Regions from separate parts of the Paenibacillus albicereus genome, predicted to be linked through region 3. Evidence: riboswitches for the same ligand, from Rfam matches in the RefSeq annotation. Region 3 holds a riboswitch; each other region holds the start of a gene.
What was found. A riboswitch is a leader RNA that binds a small molecule or an ion and turns the genes downstream of it on or off. The one in region 3 is predicted to bind thiamine pyrophosphate.
Positions count from the first base shown of each region.

Region 1: another riboswitch for thiamine pyrophosphate. It lies ahead of HGI30_RS12720 (ABC transporter substrate-binding protein); the one in region 3 lies ahead of thiC (phosphomethylpyrimidine synthase ThiC).
Region 2: another riboswitch for thiamine pyrophosphate. It lies ahead of HGI30_RS01865 (ECF transporter S component); the one in region 3 lies ahead of thiC (phosphomethylpyrimidine synthase ThiC).

Region 1 is NZ_CP051428.1:2,859,098-2,864,020, reverse strand. It holds gene HGI30_RS12730 (Ger(x)C family spore germination protein) at 1-1,092, shown strand, start outside; gene HGI30_RS12725 (GerAB/ArcD/ProY family transporter) at 1,100-2,260, shown strand; TPP riboswitch at 2,402-2,509, shown strand; gene HGI30_RS12720 (ABC transporter substrate-binding protein) at 2,689-3,711, shown strand; gene HGI30_RS12715 (thiamine-binding protein) at 3,741-4,043, shown strand; gene HGI30_RS12710 (ABC transporter permease) at 4,033-4,914, shown strand; gene HGI30_RS12705 (ABC transporter ATP-binding protein) at 4,911-4,923, shown strand, end outside.
Region 2 is NZ_CP051428.1:408,532-413,454, reverse strand. It holds gene HGI30_RS01875 (VOC family protein) at 1-206, shown strand, start outside; gene HGI30_RS01870 (aldo/keto reductase) at 521-1,453, opposite strand; TPP riboswitch at 1,605-1,714, shown strand; gene HGI30_RS01865 (ECF transporter S component) at 1,975-2,592, shown strand; gene HGI30_RS01860 (ABC transporter ATP-binding protein) at 2,597-4,564, shown strand; gene HGI30_RS01855 (energy-coupling factor transporter transmembrane component T family protein) at 4,561-4,923, shown strand, end outside.
Region 3 is NZ_CP051428.1:1,702,934-1,707,856, reverse strand. It holds gene thiE (thiamine phosphate synthase) at 1-805, opposite strand, end outside; gene HGI30_RS07435 (ThiF family adenylyltransferase) at 963-2,168, opposite strand; gene thiC (phosphomethylpyrimidine synthase ThiC) at 2,200-3,960, opposite strand; TPP riboswitch at 4,331-4,434, opposite strand; gene HGI30_RS07425 (hypothetical protein) at 4,529-4,693, opposite strand.

The DNA.
Region 1 (4,923 bases), 1.2 Mb from region 3:
TGGCGGATCAGCTACCAGCTCGTCATTCCGAGCGCGATCTCGGCCCAAGGCGCATATGTCGGGCTGTCGTCCGCTCCGTTCAACGTGTTCACCACCGAGGGAGAAAGCTTTCGGGGAGCGGTGTCCCGCGCTACTCAGGAGATGTCGAGGCGGCTCTACTTCGGCCATAACCAGATCGTCGTCGTCAGCGAAGAGGCCGCGCGCAAAGGCATCTCGGAGCTGATCGAAGCCTACATGCGCAACGGCGATTCCCGCGAGACGGTCATGATGTTCGTGACCGAGGGCAATGCAAGAAAGCTGCTGGAGCAGCTGCTGCCGATGGAGAAGATATCCGGAGCCGGCATCGTGCGGCTCATCACGCAGGAGGGGAACCACGGCGGGAACTTCCGCCAGATGACGGTGTTCAATGTCGCTCAGGATCTGCTCGGCCCGGTGCGGGTGACGGGCGTGCCGGGCATCGGGCTGAGCGGCTCGGATGAGCCGGTGGACAGCGTCGATGCGGCCAAAAAGACGTACACCGGCGCCAAGATTAGATTGCAGCGGCTCGGTGCGTTCAAGGAGGGCCGGCTCGTCGGATGGCTCAGCACGCATGAGGCGAGGGGGCTGCTGTGGGTGCGGGGCCAGGCCAAGGAGACGACCGTCTCGTTCTCTTGCCCGGACGAGAAGCTCAAGCGCAACAGCATCCGGCTGCGGAGGACGCATGCGCGGGTAAGGCCCTATCGAGAAGGCGAAGGCTGGCGGATGCGGATCGAAGAGAGCGCCGAGGGGACGCTGCTCGAGTACAATTGCGAGGGCTCCTTGGACAAGCCGCAGGACCTGGAAAGGCTGGAGGAGCGAATCGAGCGGGAGCTGCGGAACGACATGGAAAGCGGCATCCGCGCCTCGCAGCGGCTGGGAGCGGACCTGGCCGGCTTCGGCCAGGCGCTTCGGCTGAGCGATCCGCGCGGATGGAAGGAAGTGGAGAAGGAATGGAACGAGCAGGTGTACCCGCAGGTTCGGTCCGAGTTCGACCTGCACGTTAAGATCGCCCGCACGGGCCGAAGCAACCGGTCGTACGTACAGGCGGCGGAGGACGCGCGCCGGAAGGAGTGAGTCGCCTATGGACAACCGCGGGGTAAGCGCCGGACAGATCGCGATTTTCCTGATCCTGTTCTGCATCGGCAGCACGCCGATGTTCGAGCTCGGCATCGAGGCGGGCCAGGATTCCTGGATAGCCCTGAGCGCGGCGGCAGCGGCGGGATTGGGCGTGCTTTGGGTGTACCGGACGCTGCAGAACCGGGCGCCCGAGGAGGATCTGGCCGGCTTGTTCAAGCTTCATTTCGGCAAGGCGTTGGGCACGCTGCTCGGCATCGCATTCGCGCTGCTGATCGCCTACGAGTCGATGCGCAACGTCCGCGATTTCGGCGAGCTGACGGCGATGACGCTGCTCCCGGAGACGCCGCTCTGGTGCACGATGCTGCTCATCGTCGGGATCGGCTTCTATACGGTCACCAAAGGGGTCGATACGTTCTTTCGGATCGCGCAAGTGCTGCTGCCGGTGCTCGCCGGAAGCTACATGCTGCTGCTCGTGCTGCTGCTGGCCTCGGGCCGGATCGATCCGGACCGGCTAAGGCCGGTGCTGGAGCATGGACCGATGCCGGTGCTGCAGGCGGCGTTTCCGAACCTGATCGCCTTTCCGTTCAGCCAGACGATCGTGCTGCTCGTCTTCTGGAAATACGCGGCGGCCAACAAGCAGACCGGGGCGGCCAGTTATGCCGCATACGGGCTCGTCGCCATCTTCCTGATCGCGGTCAATGCCGTCATCATGATGGTGCTCGGCCCGGCCATGGCGTCGATCAAGGCGTTGCCGACGCTGGAGGCGGTCGAGCTGATTCGGCTGGCGAACTTCATCGAACGGCTGGACATCCTGGTGACGCTGCTGCTCTACATCGGGCTCTACGTCAAAATATCCGCGCTGTATCTGGCCTCCGCGCTGCTGCTGCGCTCGGCCTGCCGCTTGCCGCTGCCTGCCGGCGCGATCGGGCTCGGCGCCCTCATCTACGGGACCTCTTTTCTTGAACCGACGAATACGTTCCATCTATGGCTCGGCCTGGAGCTCGGACTCAAGCTGACGCCGTTCTATCAGCTCGTGCTGCCGGGGATCATGCTGCTGACTGGCGTCGGCTGGGTGAAGCGCAAGGCCGAGCGGCAGCGGAAAAAGAAAGCCGGAGAAGGGCAGGGCGGAGCGGAGCCTGCTCCCCGGGCGCAGCCGTCCGCATGAAGCTCCGGTCGAAAGCGCGAACCGCGACCAAGCCGCCGAACGAAGGATTCGGCGGCTTCCGCTTTTTCGCTCCGAGCTTCGCCATCGTTCGACAATCCGGTTGCAATCGGCCCGCTCTCTGCTATAATGGCTCTATTGACAACCGCATAGCTGGGGAGCTGGCGCACGCCGGCTGAGAGGGGAGAAGCATCCCGACCCGTACACCTGATCTGGATAATGCCAGCGTAGGAACCGTATGCAGCCGCCTGACCGGCGGCAAGCCCCTTGGGGGAGCTTGCCGAGGTCCCAGCGCGATCTGCCATGACATCATGACGTCTTCCTTGGGGGAGGCGTCTTTTTTCGTTGGACGGGCTCAGGTGCGCGGAGGAAGGGAAGGCGGACCGCGAACCCAGGCGAAGCGGATCGAGAGAAGAAAGCAGGGGAGAGCAATGGGGAACAGGAACAGATGGACAAGCGGCGTGCTGGCGGCGGCGCTGGCGATCGGGCTGGCCGGCTGCGGCGGCACGGCCGAGGAGAACGGCGGAGCGGCGGCGACGGACGCGCCGCTGCAAAAGGTGAAGGTCGTGCTCGACTGGACGCCGAACACGAATCATACGGGACTGTATGTGGCGCGCGACAAGGGCTATTTCAAGGAGCATGGCCTGGACGTCGAGATCGTGCAGCCGCCGGAGGGGACGGCCGCCGACACGCTCGTCGCCAAGGGAGAGGCGCAGTTCGGCGTCGGCTACCAGGAGAACTTGACGCTGGCGCGCACGCAGGAGCTGCCGCTCGTCTCGGTCGCGGCGGTCATCCAGCACAATACGTCGGGGTTCGCCTCGCCGGCGGACAAAGGAATCAAGGAGCCGAAGGACTTCGAAGGCAAGACGTACGGCGGCTGGGGAGCGCCGGTCGAGCAGGAGGTGCTCGCCTCGCTCATGCAGGAGCAGCAGGCGGAAGTCGGGAAGGTCAGGATCGTCAACATGGGCAACGCCGACTTCTTCACCGCCGTCAAGCGCGACATCGACTTCGCCTGGATTTTCTACGGGTGGACGGGCGTCGAGGCGGAGCTTCGCGGCGAGCAGCTGAACATGGTGTATCTGACCGACTACAGCGACAAGCTCGACTACTATACGCCGCTGTTGCAGACGAGCGAGAAGCTGATCGCCGAGCAGCCGGAGCTGGTGCGCGCGTTCGTCGCCGGCGCTTCGGAAGGCTACGAGGAGGCGATCCGCGATCCCGAGGGAGCGGCGGATGTGCTGATCGCGGCCGTGCCCGACCTGAATCCGGAGCTCGTGCGCGCCAGCCAGAAGTGGCTGAGTCCCAAGTACCAGGACGACGCGGCCCGCTGGGGCGAGCAGAAGGCCGAGGTATGGAACGGGTACGCCGACTGGATGGTCGAGCACGGCCTGATGGACGCCAAGCCGGATCTGGCGAAGGCGTTCACGAACGAGTTCCTGCCTGAAGGCAAGTGATTCCCAGACATCGAGAGGAGTGCATCGACATGGCCAATGCGCTGGTTAGCATCCAGATTTTGCCGACGACGCCGGGAGGACAGAGCGTCCTGCCTTACGTCGATCGTGCGATCGACATCATCAAGGAGGCCGGCGTGCCGTACCGCGTCGCCCCGCTGGAGACGACGATGGAGGGCGACCTGCAGGAGCTGCTCGCGGTCGTCGCCCGCATGAGCGAGGCGATGGCCGACCTCGGCTGCCCGTCGGTCATCTCCCAGGTCAAGATCTACTACAATCCGGAGAACGGGGCCTCGATGGACCGTCTGCTTGAAAACTACCCGGATGGCCAGTAGCGGCCGACGCGAGCCGGAGCGGACCGGGCCGGGCGGGAGCGATGCCGTCCGGCGCGAAGCGGCAGCCGGGGCCGCTCCGGCAGAGCGTGCGGGCGGCGGGCGGGGGCGCGCGCGGCTGAAAGCGGCAGGACCGCCGCTCGTCGTGCTTGCGGCGCTGCTGCTGCTCTGGGAGGCGGCGGTGCGGCTGTGGGGCGTCGAGGCCTGGCTGCTGCCTTCGCCGAGCCGCATCCTGGCCGATGCGTGGGAGGCGCGGGAGCGGCTCGCGGGCCATGCCGGCGCGACGCTGAGCCTGACGCTGCTCGGCTTCGCGGGAGGATCGGCGGCGGGCTTCGCGCTCGCCGCCTTGCTGCATCTGCTCCCGCTCGTGCGCGCGGGCGTCTACCCGCTGCTCGTGCTGTCGCAGAACGTGCCGATCATCGCGCTCGGCCCGCTGCTCGTCATCTGGTTCGGCTTCGGACTGCTGCCCAAGCTGCTGCTCGTCATGCTCGTCTGCTTCTTTCCCGTCTGCGTCGCGATGCTCGGCGGCCTGCGCGGGGCCGATCCGGCGCTGGAGCGCTACCTGCGCATGATCGGGGCGGGCCGCTGGCGGCGCTTCGCGAGCCTTGAGCTGCCGAGCTCCGCGCCGCATCTTTTCTCCGGGCTCAAGCTCGCGGCGTCGTACAGCGTGACGAGCGCGGTCGTGGCCGAGTGGATCGGCTCGGATCGCGGCCTCGGCTATTTCATGCTGCTGTCGTCCAAGGGCTTCAAGACGTCGCTCGTGTTCGCGGGCGTCGCCATCGTCGTCGGGCTCAGCCTGCTGCTCGTCGCCGCCGTCGCGGGGGCCGAGCGGCTCGCGCTGCGCTGGCGCGCGGAGAGGGGGGGAACGGCATGACGCGACGGC
Region 2 (4,923 bases), 1.3 Mb from region 3:
GCATCGAGCCGGTGCCGTTCGGGCGGCAGCCGGACGCTTCCCCTTTCGTTCGCCCTCACCAGGCGAACGCGTCGATCTATTTCGACGACCCCGACGGCAACAGCCTGGAGCTGATGTGCTCCGTGGCGGTGCCCGAGGACTGGCGGGAGCATACGGGCAAAATTCCGGCATCCGCGTGGCCGCCGGACAAAGAACCCCAGCGTTGAAGCGGGCTTCCGGGCGTCGTCTGGCGAGCGCACAGGCGATCCGCCCTCTCGTCATGGGCGCGGCGCTGCGAGCTCGCTGACGGTAACCTTGTCGCACGAAGGAACGGCCGTACTCGGCAAGGAGCCTCTCCGCGAGCGGAGACGCTAAAGAGCCTTCATCCGCTTGTGCGGATGAAGGCTCTTTTTCACCTGCGGCCTGGTTACGGGGGATCAAGCCTGTCCCTTCGGGAGCCGCCAGCTTGGGGAACCCGCGTCCCGTACGCAATCGTCATCGCCGAACTCCTTCGACCCGACCGCCCCGAGCCGCGTTCCGCCTATGCGCGGGCCGGTGCCGGCACTTCCTGCGGATGCGGCTCCGTCACGAGCGCGACCGCGTCGGCGTTGCTCTGCACCTGCTGCGGATTTTTGCAGCCGGGGATGACGGACGTCACCGCCGGATGGCGCAGGCACCAAGCGAGCGCCCAGGCCGCCATGTCGACGCCCTGCGGCACCTCTTCCACGGCGATGCGCTCTACTTCCTCCAGGCGGCGGCGCACCAGCTCCGCGTCCTGGCGATGGCGCACGTCGGTCGCGCCGAAGGATGTGCCCGGCTTGTACTTCCCGCTCAGGAAGCCGCTCGCGAGCGGGACCCGCGCCAGCACGCCGAGGTCCTGCGCCTGACAGGCGGGAAAGACGCGCTCCTCCGGCTTGCGGTCGAGCCGGTTGTAGACGACCTGGATCGCCTGCGAGCCGACGCGCGTCGAGCCTTCCGTCTGGTGGAGATTGTCGTTGCTGCCGATGGAGGTGCCCAGATGGCGGATCTTGCCGGCCTGCACCTGCTTGTCCAGCGCCGTCCACAGGTCGTCGTTGTCGAACGCCGCGTCCGGGCCCGAATGGAACTGGTACAGGTCCACGTAGTCGGTCCGCAGCGCCTTCAGCGAGGCGTCCAGCTGGCGCACGACGTCCCCCGCCCCGTACACGTCGGTCCGCTTGAACCGCTCATGGAAATGATGGCCGAACTTCGTGGCGACGATCCAGTCCTCGCGCTTGCGGCGGCTCAAGTACCCCCCGATGAGCTGCTCCGACAGATGGTCCCCGTAGCATTCCGCCGTGTCGATCAGGTTGATGCCGAGCTCCGCGCCCTTGTCGAGGATCGCGTCGACCTCGTCCTGCGAGAAGTCCATGCCCCATTCCCCGCCGAATTGCCAGGTGCCGATGCCGACGACCGACACGTTCAGCTCCGTCTTGCCCAAGCGTCGATAGTTCATTGAACAATCCCTCCTTTCCTCCAGCTTACCCGCCCCGGAAAGCGGATGCAACCGAGCTTGGGGCCGCGGCCCCTTCCGCGCCCCCGTCGGCCCTCGCCGCTTCTTTTCCTATTGCCGAACCGGATTTTCCAAGGTATAGTAAGAGCACTTTCATAGCATGCATGGGGGCTCGATGAAGTCGGGCTGAGACTGCGGCCGCATGCCGCTGACCATTGATCTGATCTGGGTAATGCCAGCGTAGAGAGAATGCATCGCGCCACTCGGGCAAGGCCCCGTCCGTTCGGAGGACATCCGTCCTCCGCTCCACTCGGGCGGGCAATCCTTTCCCGACCGGCCTGCCGCGCGCAGGCCGGCCGAGTCCCTGCGGCCCGCCGCCGCAGGGGACGCACGCGCGCTTGTCCGATTCCATCTGCCCGCCGGCTGTCCGGCGGGCTTTTTTCGTATCCGCCTGCGGGCAGCCGCCCCGGGATCATGCCGCTGTGAGAGATCGACTCCCCATTCGAAAGGAAGCTGATCCTCCCATGTCCACCGCAACCCCGTCCCGCCGCCGGCCGCGCTCCGGCCATCGCCTCACTCTCGCCGACATCCTCGTCACGATCGTCATCTCGGTCGTCTTCGGCCTCGTCTACAAGGTCTGGGGCCCGATGTACGACGTCCTCAAGCCGCTCGGCCTGCACGCCGAGCAGCTCAGCTACGGCATGTGGTTCATGGCCGGCACGTTCGCCTTCCTGCTCATCCGCAAGCCCGGCGTGGCCATCCTGGCGGAAGTCTCCGCCGCCGCGATCGAGGCGTTCCTCGGCGGATCGTGGGGCATCTCGACGCTCTGGTACGGCCTGTTCCAGGGCCTCGGCGCCGAGCTGTTCTTCGCGTTGTTCCTGTACCGCAAGGCCGGTCCGATCGTCGCCGTGCTCGCCTCCATCGGTGCCGCCGTCGCCTCGATCTTCATCGACCGCTACTACGGCTACATCGACCAGCTCGCGTTCTGGAACTACGCGCTGTTCGTCTCGATGCGGCTGCTCGGCAGCATCGTCATCGCCGGCCTGTTCGCCTGGGCGCTGGCCCGCGCGCTCGAGCGCACCGGCGTGACGAGCCTGCTGCGTCCGGCTTCCGCCAAGGACTACGACGCGCTGGAGGGCTGAGGCGATGCCCTTCAGGACTAGGCGCGAGGCAGCTTCGCAGAGCGAGGCGCGGATAAGCGTAGCCGGAGCGGCTGCGGGCCCGGCGCTTGATCGCAACGCCGCTGCCGGTCGCACCCCACGGTGGGCGGAAGCAGCTGAAGCGGCTGCCGGAGGCTGCGCCTCGGACGCCCCGGACGCACCGGTCGCGGCCGAGGCGATCCGCCTGCGGCTCAAGTACCCCGGCGAGGACGCGCCGCTGCTGTTCCGCGACCTCGACGTGACGATCCGGCGCGGCGAGAAGGTGCTGCTGCTCGGACCGAGCGGCTGCGGCAAGTCGACGCTGCTGCAGGTGCTCGGCGGCCTCGTGCCCTCGGCGATCCCGATTCCGCTCAAGGCCGAGCGGCTCGTCGTGCCGGAGCGGCCGGGCTACGTCTTTCAGGATCCGGAGGCGCAATTCTGCATGCCTTATGCGGACGAGGAGATCGCGTTCGCGCTGGAAAACCAAGCCGTGCCCCGCCAGGAGATGCCGGGACGGATCGCGGCGTGCCTGGCGCAGGCCGGTCTCGTCCTGCCCGATCCGCATACGGCCATCTCGGCGATGTCCCAAGGGATGAAGCAGCGGCTCGCCGTCGCCTCGATGCTGGCCGTCGGTCCCGACGCGCTGCTGCTCGACGAGCCGACCGCGCTGCTCGACGCCGACGGCACGGCCCAGGTATGGGACGCGCTGCGCCGCATCTGGGACGGCCGCACCGTGCTCATCGTGGAGCACAAGATCGACCTCATCGCCGGCGACATGGACCGCATCCTGCTGTTCTCGCCGGACGGCCGGCTGGAGGCGGACGGTCCGCCGGAGCGGATTTTCCGCGACTGCCGCGAGCATCTGCGCCGCTATGGGGTGTGGTACCCGGGCTTCTGGGACGACGAGGCCGCGCGGCGGGCCTCCGGATGGGGCGGGCCGACTCCGGCCGCTTCATCCGGAGAAGCGTCCGCGGAGGAGAAGGCTCTCGGCGCTTCGCCGCCCGCACCGCCCCCGGCAGGCGCGGAGAGCGCCCGGGACAGCGTTCGGACCGCGTCCTCTGCGCCGGCGATCGGACCGCACGCCGCGACGCTCCCGCACGCGGCCGCCTGCACGGCTGCGCGGACACCGCTGCTGGAGCTGGACGGCTTCGCCGGGCTGCGCGGCCGAGAAGTCAAGGTGCGGGCCGACCGCCTGCGCGTCTGCGCCGGCGACTGGATTGCCGTCACCGGAGCCAACGGCGCCGGCAAGAGCACGCTGCTGCTCGCCATCATGCGGCTCGTCCGCAGCGAAGGGCGGATGCGCCTCTTGGGCGTGCCGGATACCCGGCTGCGCAAGCCCCGGCAGGCGGCGCAGCTGGCGGCGTACTGCTTTCAGAATCCGGAGTTCCAGCTCGTCACGGACAGCGTCGCCGAGGAGCTGGCGTACTCCATGCCGGAGGGACTCGCTCCGCAGGAGCGGGCCGACCGTACCGGCGAGCTGCTCGGGCGGTTCGCGCTGAGCGGGCTGGAGCTGCGCCACCCGTATCAGCTGTCGATGGGACAGAAGCGCCGTCTGAGCGTCGCTTCCGCGATGGCCAGCGGCCAGCGGCTGCTGCTGCTCGACGAGCCGACGTTCGGCCTCGACGCCGCCGGCACCGTCTCGATGATGGAGCAGCTCGAGGAGCTGCGCCGGAGCGGCTGCGCCATCCTCATGGTGACGCATGACGACGAGCTCGTCCGCCGCTTCGCCACCCGCCTCTGGCAGGTCGAGCAAGGAGTCGCGCGGGAGCTTCCCGCTCCAGTGCGGCCGGCTTCGGCTCCGGCTCCGCCTCCGTGGGACGGACCGGACCGCGAACCAGTCCGCGAGCCGGCTCGCGGACTGGTTCGCGGACTGGATTCCGGACCGGGTCGCGGTCCAACGGCCTCGCCGCCCACTTCCTCCGTCACAGCCCCCCTCTCCCGTCCTTCCCTTCCGAAAGGAGCGCCGTTCCGATGAACCTGGCCTTTCCCTACCGCGAGACGTGGCTGCACCGCGTCAATCCGACGCATAAGCTGGCGGTATCGGCGCTGCTGTTCGTGCTCGTGCTGCTGACGCATGACCCGAACGTCATGCTGCTGCTCGCCGTCGCCGCGCTGCTGCCGCTGGCGCTGTTCACCGGGCATCCGCCGCTGCGGCTGCTGCTGTACGCCTCGCCGTTCCTGCTGCTGTTCGTCAGCTCCGCGTCCGGCATGATGATGTTCGGCAGCGGCGAGACCGTCTGGTTCAAGTACGGCTTGATCCGCATCACGGAGGAAAGCTTCTACCGCGGCCTGCATCTCGGCTTCCGCTCGCTGCAGGTGGCGGCCGTCGGCCTC
Region 3 (4,923 bases):
CGGCCGTTCCTGCCCCAGCTTCGGCGGCAACGCCAGACGCTTGCCGCGCCGCACCGCCATGCCCTGCCCTCGACGCAACCACCGCCGGCTCGACAGCGGCCGCAGCGTTCGCCAAGCCTTCGGCCCGAGCGGCCGCGAGCTCCCGGCCCGCCTCGTACGCCTGGCCGTTCCGCCTCCCCCGCGCCGCCGCGATCATCGCCTTGAGCTCGTGGCAGGCGTGGGCGGGCGACTCGCTGCCGACGATCGCGGACACGGCGCACAGCCGCGTCGCGCCGGCGTCGAGCACCTGCTGCGCGTTATGCAGCCCGATGCCGCCGATCGCGACCCACGGGATGCGCACGTGGCGCGACGCTTGACGGACGTACTCCAGCGTTACGGCGGCGCGCCCCGGCTTCGTCGCGGTCGGAAACACCGGGCCGACGCCGATATAGTCGGCGCCGGCGTCTTCCGCCGCCAGCGCCTGCTCGAGGCTGTGCGTGCTGATGCCGATGATCGCGTTCGGGCCGAGCCGCTCCCTCGCCTCGCGCCAGCCTCCGTCCTCCTGGCCGAGATGGACGCCGTCGGCCTCCGCCTCCAGCGCCAGCTCCGGATAATCGTTGATGAGGAGCGGCACGCCGTACTCGCGCGTCAGCCGGCGCAGCAGCCGGGCTTTTTCCAGCAGCTCGCCCTCCTTCGCCGTCTTGTGCCTCAACTGCACGATATCCGCCCCGCCGTGAAGCGCCTCGCGCATGACCTCCTCCAGCGTCCGCCCGGGATGGTAGTTCTCCCCGGTGATGACGTAAAGGCTAAAATCCAGCTTCTTCATCCGCCGACTCCCCCCTGATGCAGCCTCATTCGCGCTGCTTCTTCCCTACCGCATCTCGTCGCGGCCTTCCGATCCAAGTCCGTTTCTGCCCCTCGTTCACCCGGTTCATCTCCAGCACACCGATCCAAGTCCATTTTTGCCCCTCGTTCGCCTGTTCCTAGCTGCTACTCCCTACTAGATAGCACTCGCACAACCTCAGTGCCTCGACGGCATCTGCCGCCCCTTGCACGAGCACCCTCCCATCCGGAAAAACGACGAGCCGCGTCCCCCCGTGCGGCAGGTCGGCCCGCAGCAGGTACGGATTCCGCATGACCGCGCAGCCGGCCGCCTCCAGCTCTCGGCGATATCCCTCCAGCGGCCGCGGCTCGCTCAGCTCCACCTGCACCGTGTCCCGCCCGCACAGGACAGCCGACACGACGGCCGTCCTCCGCGGCTTGCGGGCAGCGTCGGCCGTTGCCGCAGCCGGCGACCCGCTACCTGCACCTGACGCCTCCTCCTCGGCCGAACTTCTCGATCCTATCGCCGCTACCGCCATTTTCGAGCCGCTCCGCGCGAGCGTTCCCTCGCCAATGCCGCTTCCCCGCGCCTGCTCCGCCTTGCCGCATGCCGGGCATAATCGGCTCGGACCCGGCAACTTCAGCTCGCGCATCGACAGCGGCCAGACGCTTGCCGTGACAAGCGTGCGCCGTATCTCGCTGCGTCTGCCGCCCAGCCACTTGAGCGCCTCCGCCGCCTGCAGCGCCGCGACCAGCTCGACCGCCGGCGACAGCATGCCGACCGTATCGCAGGTGTCGCCGCTCTTCTGCTCCTCCTCGCCGCCGATCAGGCAGCGGAGGCAGCAGGTCGCGCCGGGCACGAGCGGCGCGCTCATGCCGGAGGCTCCGGCGACTCCGCCGTAGAGCAGCGGCACGCCATGCGCGAAGCACCAATCGCTCAGCCGCAGCCGCACCGCCGCGTTGTCCGTGCCGTCGAGCACGAGGTCGCAGCCCGCCGCAGCCTGCTCCAGCACGCCCGGCGCCGTCAGGTCGGCGACGACCGCCTCCACCGCCAGCCCGCTGTCGATGCGCCGCAGCTTTTCCGCAGCCGCGACCGCCTTGGGCAGGCTCTGCCGCGCGTCGTCCTCGTCGAACAGCATCTGCCGCTGCAGGTTGCTCCACTCGACATAGTCGCGGTCGGCGAGCACGATCGAGCCGACGCCCGCCCGCGCCATATGCTGCGCCAGCGCGCAGCCGAGCGAGCCGACGCCGGCGATCAGCACGCGGGAGCGGACAAGCGCCAGCTGGCCGTTTTCGCCGATCGGCGCGAAACGCATCTGCCGCGAGAAGCGCTCGCGCCTCTCCGCGCTCAGCCCTTGGGCCGGCACTCCAGCCTCCTCAGCCCCCGTCGAGTTCTCCTCAAGCATAAATCTTGCCGCCGCCCGCCTTGAACGCGTCCGCCTGCTCCTTCATGCCTGCCTCGATCGCCTCCGTTGTCTCCAGCCCTTCGCGCTCCGCATAGTCGCGGATGTCCTGCGTGATGCGCATGCTGCAGAACTTCGGCCCGCACATGGAGCAGAAATGGGCCGTCTTCGCCCCCTCGGCAGGCAGCGTCTCGTCGTGATAGCTCATCGCCCGCTCGGGATCGAGCGACAGATGGAACTGGTCGCGCCAGCGGAACTCGAAGCGCGCCTTGGACAGCGCGTCGTCCCGCAGCCTCGCGCGCGGATGGCCCTTGGCCAGATCGGCCGCATGGGCGGCGATCTTGTAGGTGATGACGCCTTCCTTCACATCCTCCTTGTTCGGCAGGCCCAGATGCTCCTTCGGCGTCACGTAGCACAGCATCGCCGTCCCGAACCAGCCGATCATCGCCGCCCCTATCGCGCTCGTGATATGGTCGTAGCCCGGCGCGATGTCCGTCGTCAGCGGACCGAGCGTGTAGAAAGGCGCCTCGTCGCACACCGCGAGCTGGCGGTCCATGTTCTCCTTGATGAGATGCATCGGCACGTGGCCGGGGCCTTCGATCATCACCTGCACGTCGTGCTTCCAGGCGATCTTCGTCAGCTCGCCGAGCGTGTCCAGCTCCGCGAACTGCGCCTCGTCGTTGGCGTCGGCGATCGAGCCGGGACGGAGGCCGTCGCCGAGCGAGAAGCTGACGTCGTACGCTTTCATGATCTCGCAGATTTCCTCGAAATGCGTGTACAGGAAGTTCTCCCGATGATGGGCGAGGCACCACGCCGCCAGAATCGAGCCGCCCCGGCTGACGATGCCCGTCACGCGCTTCGCCGTCAGCGGCACGTAGCGCAGCAGCACGCCCGCATGGATCGTGAAATAGTCGACGCCCTGCTCCGCCTGCTCGATGAGCGTATCGCGGAACACCTCCCAGCTCAGGTCCTCCGCCTTGCCGTTCACCTTCTCCAGCGCCTGGTAGATCGGCACCGTGCCGACCGGGACGGGCGAGTTGCGGACGATCCATTCGCGCGTCGTGTGGATGTTCTTGCCGGTGGACAGGTCCATGATCGTGTCCGCGCCCCAGCGCGTCGCCCACGTCATCTTCTCGACCTCCTCCTCGATCGAGGAGGCGACGGCGGAGTTGCCGATGTTGGCGTTGATCTTCACATGAAAGTTCCGCCCGATAATCATCGGCTCGATCTCCGGGTGGTTGATGTTGGCGGGGATGATCGCGCGGCCGGCGGCCACCTCGCTGCGCACGAACTCCGGCTCCATCCCCTCGCGGAGGGCGATGAATTCCATCTCCGGCGTCACGATGCCGCGCCGCGCGTAATGCAGCTGCGTCACGTTGCGGCCGGGCTTGGCCCGCAGCGGCTGGCGGCCGGTCGGCGGGAACAGCTCCGCTCCTTTCGCCGCCGCCTTTTCCGCATCGAGGAAGCCGTTGTCCTCCGGCCGCACCTCGCGGCCCTCGTAGGCTTCCGTGTCGCCCCGCTCCTCGATCCAGCTCTCTCTCTGGGCGGGCAGACCGCGCCGGATGTCCGCGACATAGCTCTCGTCCGTATACGGCCCGCTGGAATCGTATACGCGCACCGGCTCGTTCGGCACCTGCCGTCCGCGCACGTCGCTGTCCGTCAGCGCGATCTCGCGCACCGGCACGCGCACGCCCGGCGTCGTTCCTTCTATGTACGCCTTGCGACTTCCCGGCAGCGGCTTCGTCAAGATGGGCATATCAAAAAAAACCTCCTCGCGGTTGTGGAATATCCGCTAGGAGGCTAGAGAGCAAAGAAGTCGGGCTGCGCATCGTTCCGTGACGGCTCATTGCGAGCCGGGACGGCGGGGCTTGGCTCGGTCTGCGCCAGCCGCCAGGTTGGGGGAGCTTCGGAGAAGGGTTCAGGAGGGAGCAGTCTGCACGGGAGTGCTTCCCGCGCCTTCGACGCAAGGCAGCCGGCGAAGCATTCCGACCGGGCCGCCCTTGTCTTTTCAGCCTCTATCCTTCTTATCCGAACGTCCTCGCCTCCTCCCCATCCGCTTGGCAGGGCGCAAAAAAGCCGCCTCCCCGGACAGGAAGCGGCGAACGGACGCAGACCGATACAAACGTTGCGCGATTCGACCACTTTCCTACGCTGGCATGACCCAGATCAGGTTCGAAGGGACCAAAGCTTCGCTTTATCTCAGCCCTCGCGGGCGCCCCTAGTGGATATCTTGGTTCTGACTATACGACGGGAGAGGAGGGGGTGTCAAGTTTATACGATATTAATCTAAGGCGAACAGTTTTCCGCAAAATCAATCGCTTTTTTTAAATATATTCAATTACAATTTCAATATCTTTGGTTCTGTTTTCATACAATGGATTCAACCAATCATTGCTTTTAACTACAACTAATTTAAATGAACCATCATCTAGATTAAATTCAGGATACCAGCCTAAATCCAACACAATCCACTCATCATGATCTCTCACTTGTAATATATCTTCTTTAAACGACCATATTTGATTACTATAATTGATTACTATAATTGATTACTATATTTCATTATCTCCACCATCCCCCCTCTCCCGCAACACTTGGACTTTTTGCTCGTCACCTATTGACAGGACGATTCTACGCGACTATATTTTGATTGACTCATTCAGTCAATTTATTTAATGGAGATGCCGTTCGTTTCATTTCCCACCGCCAACACCTCATC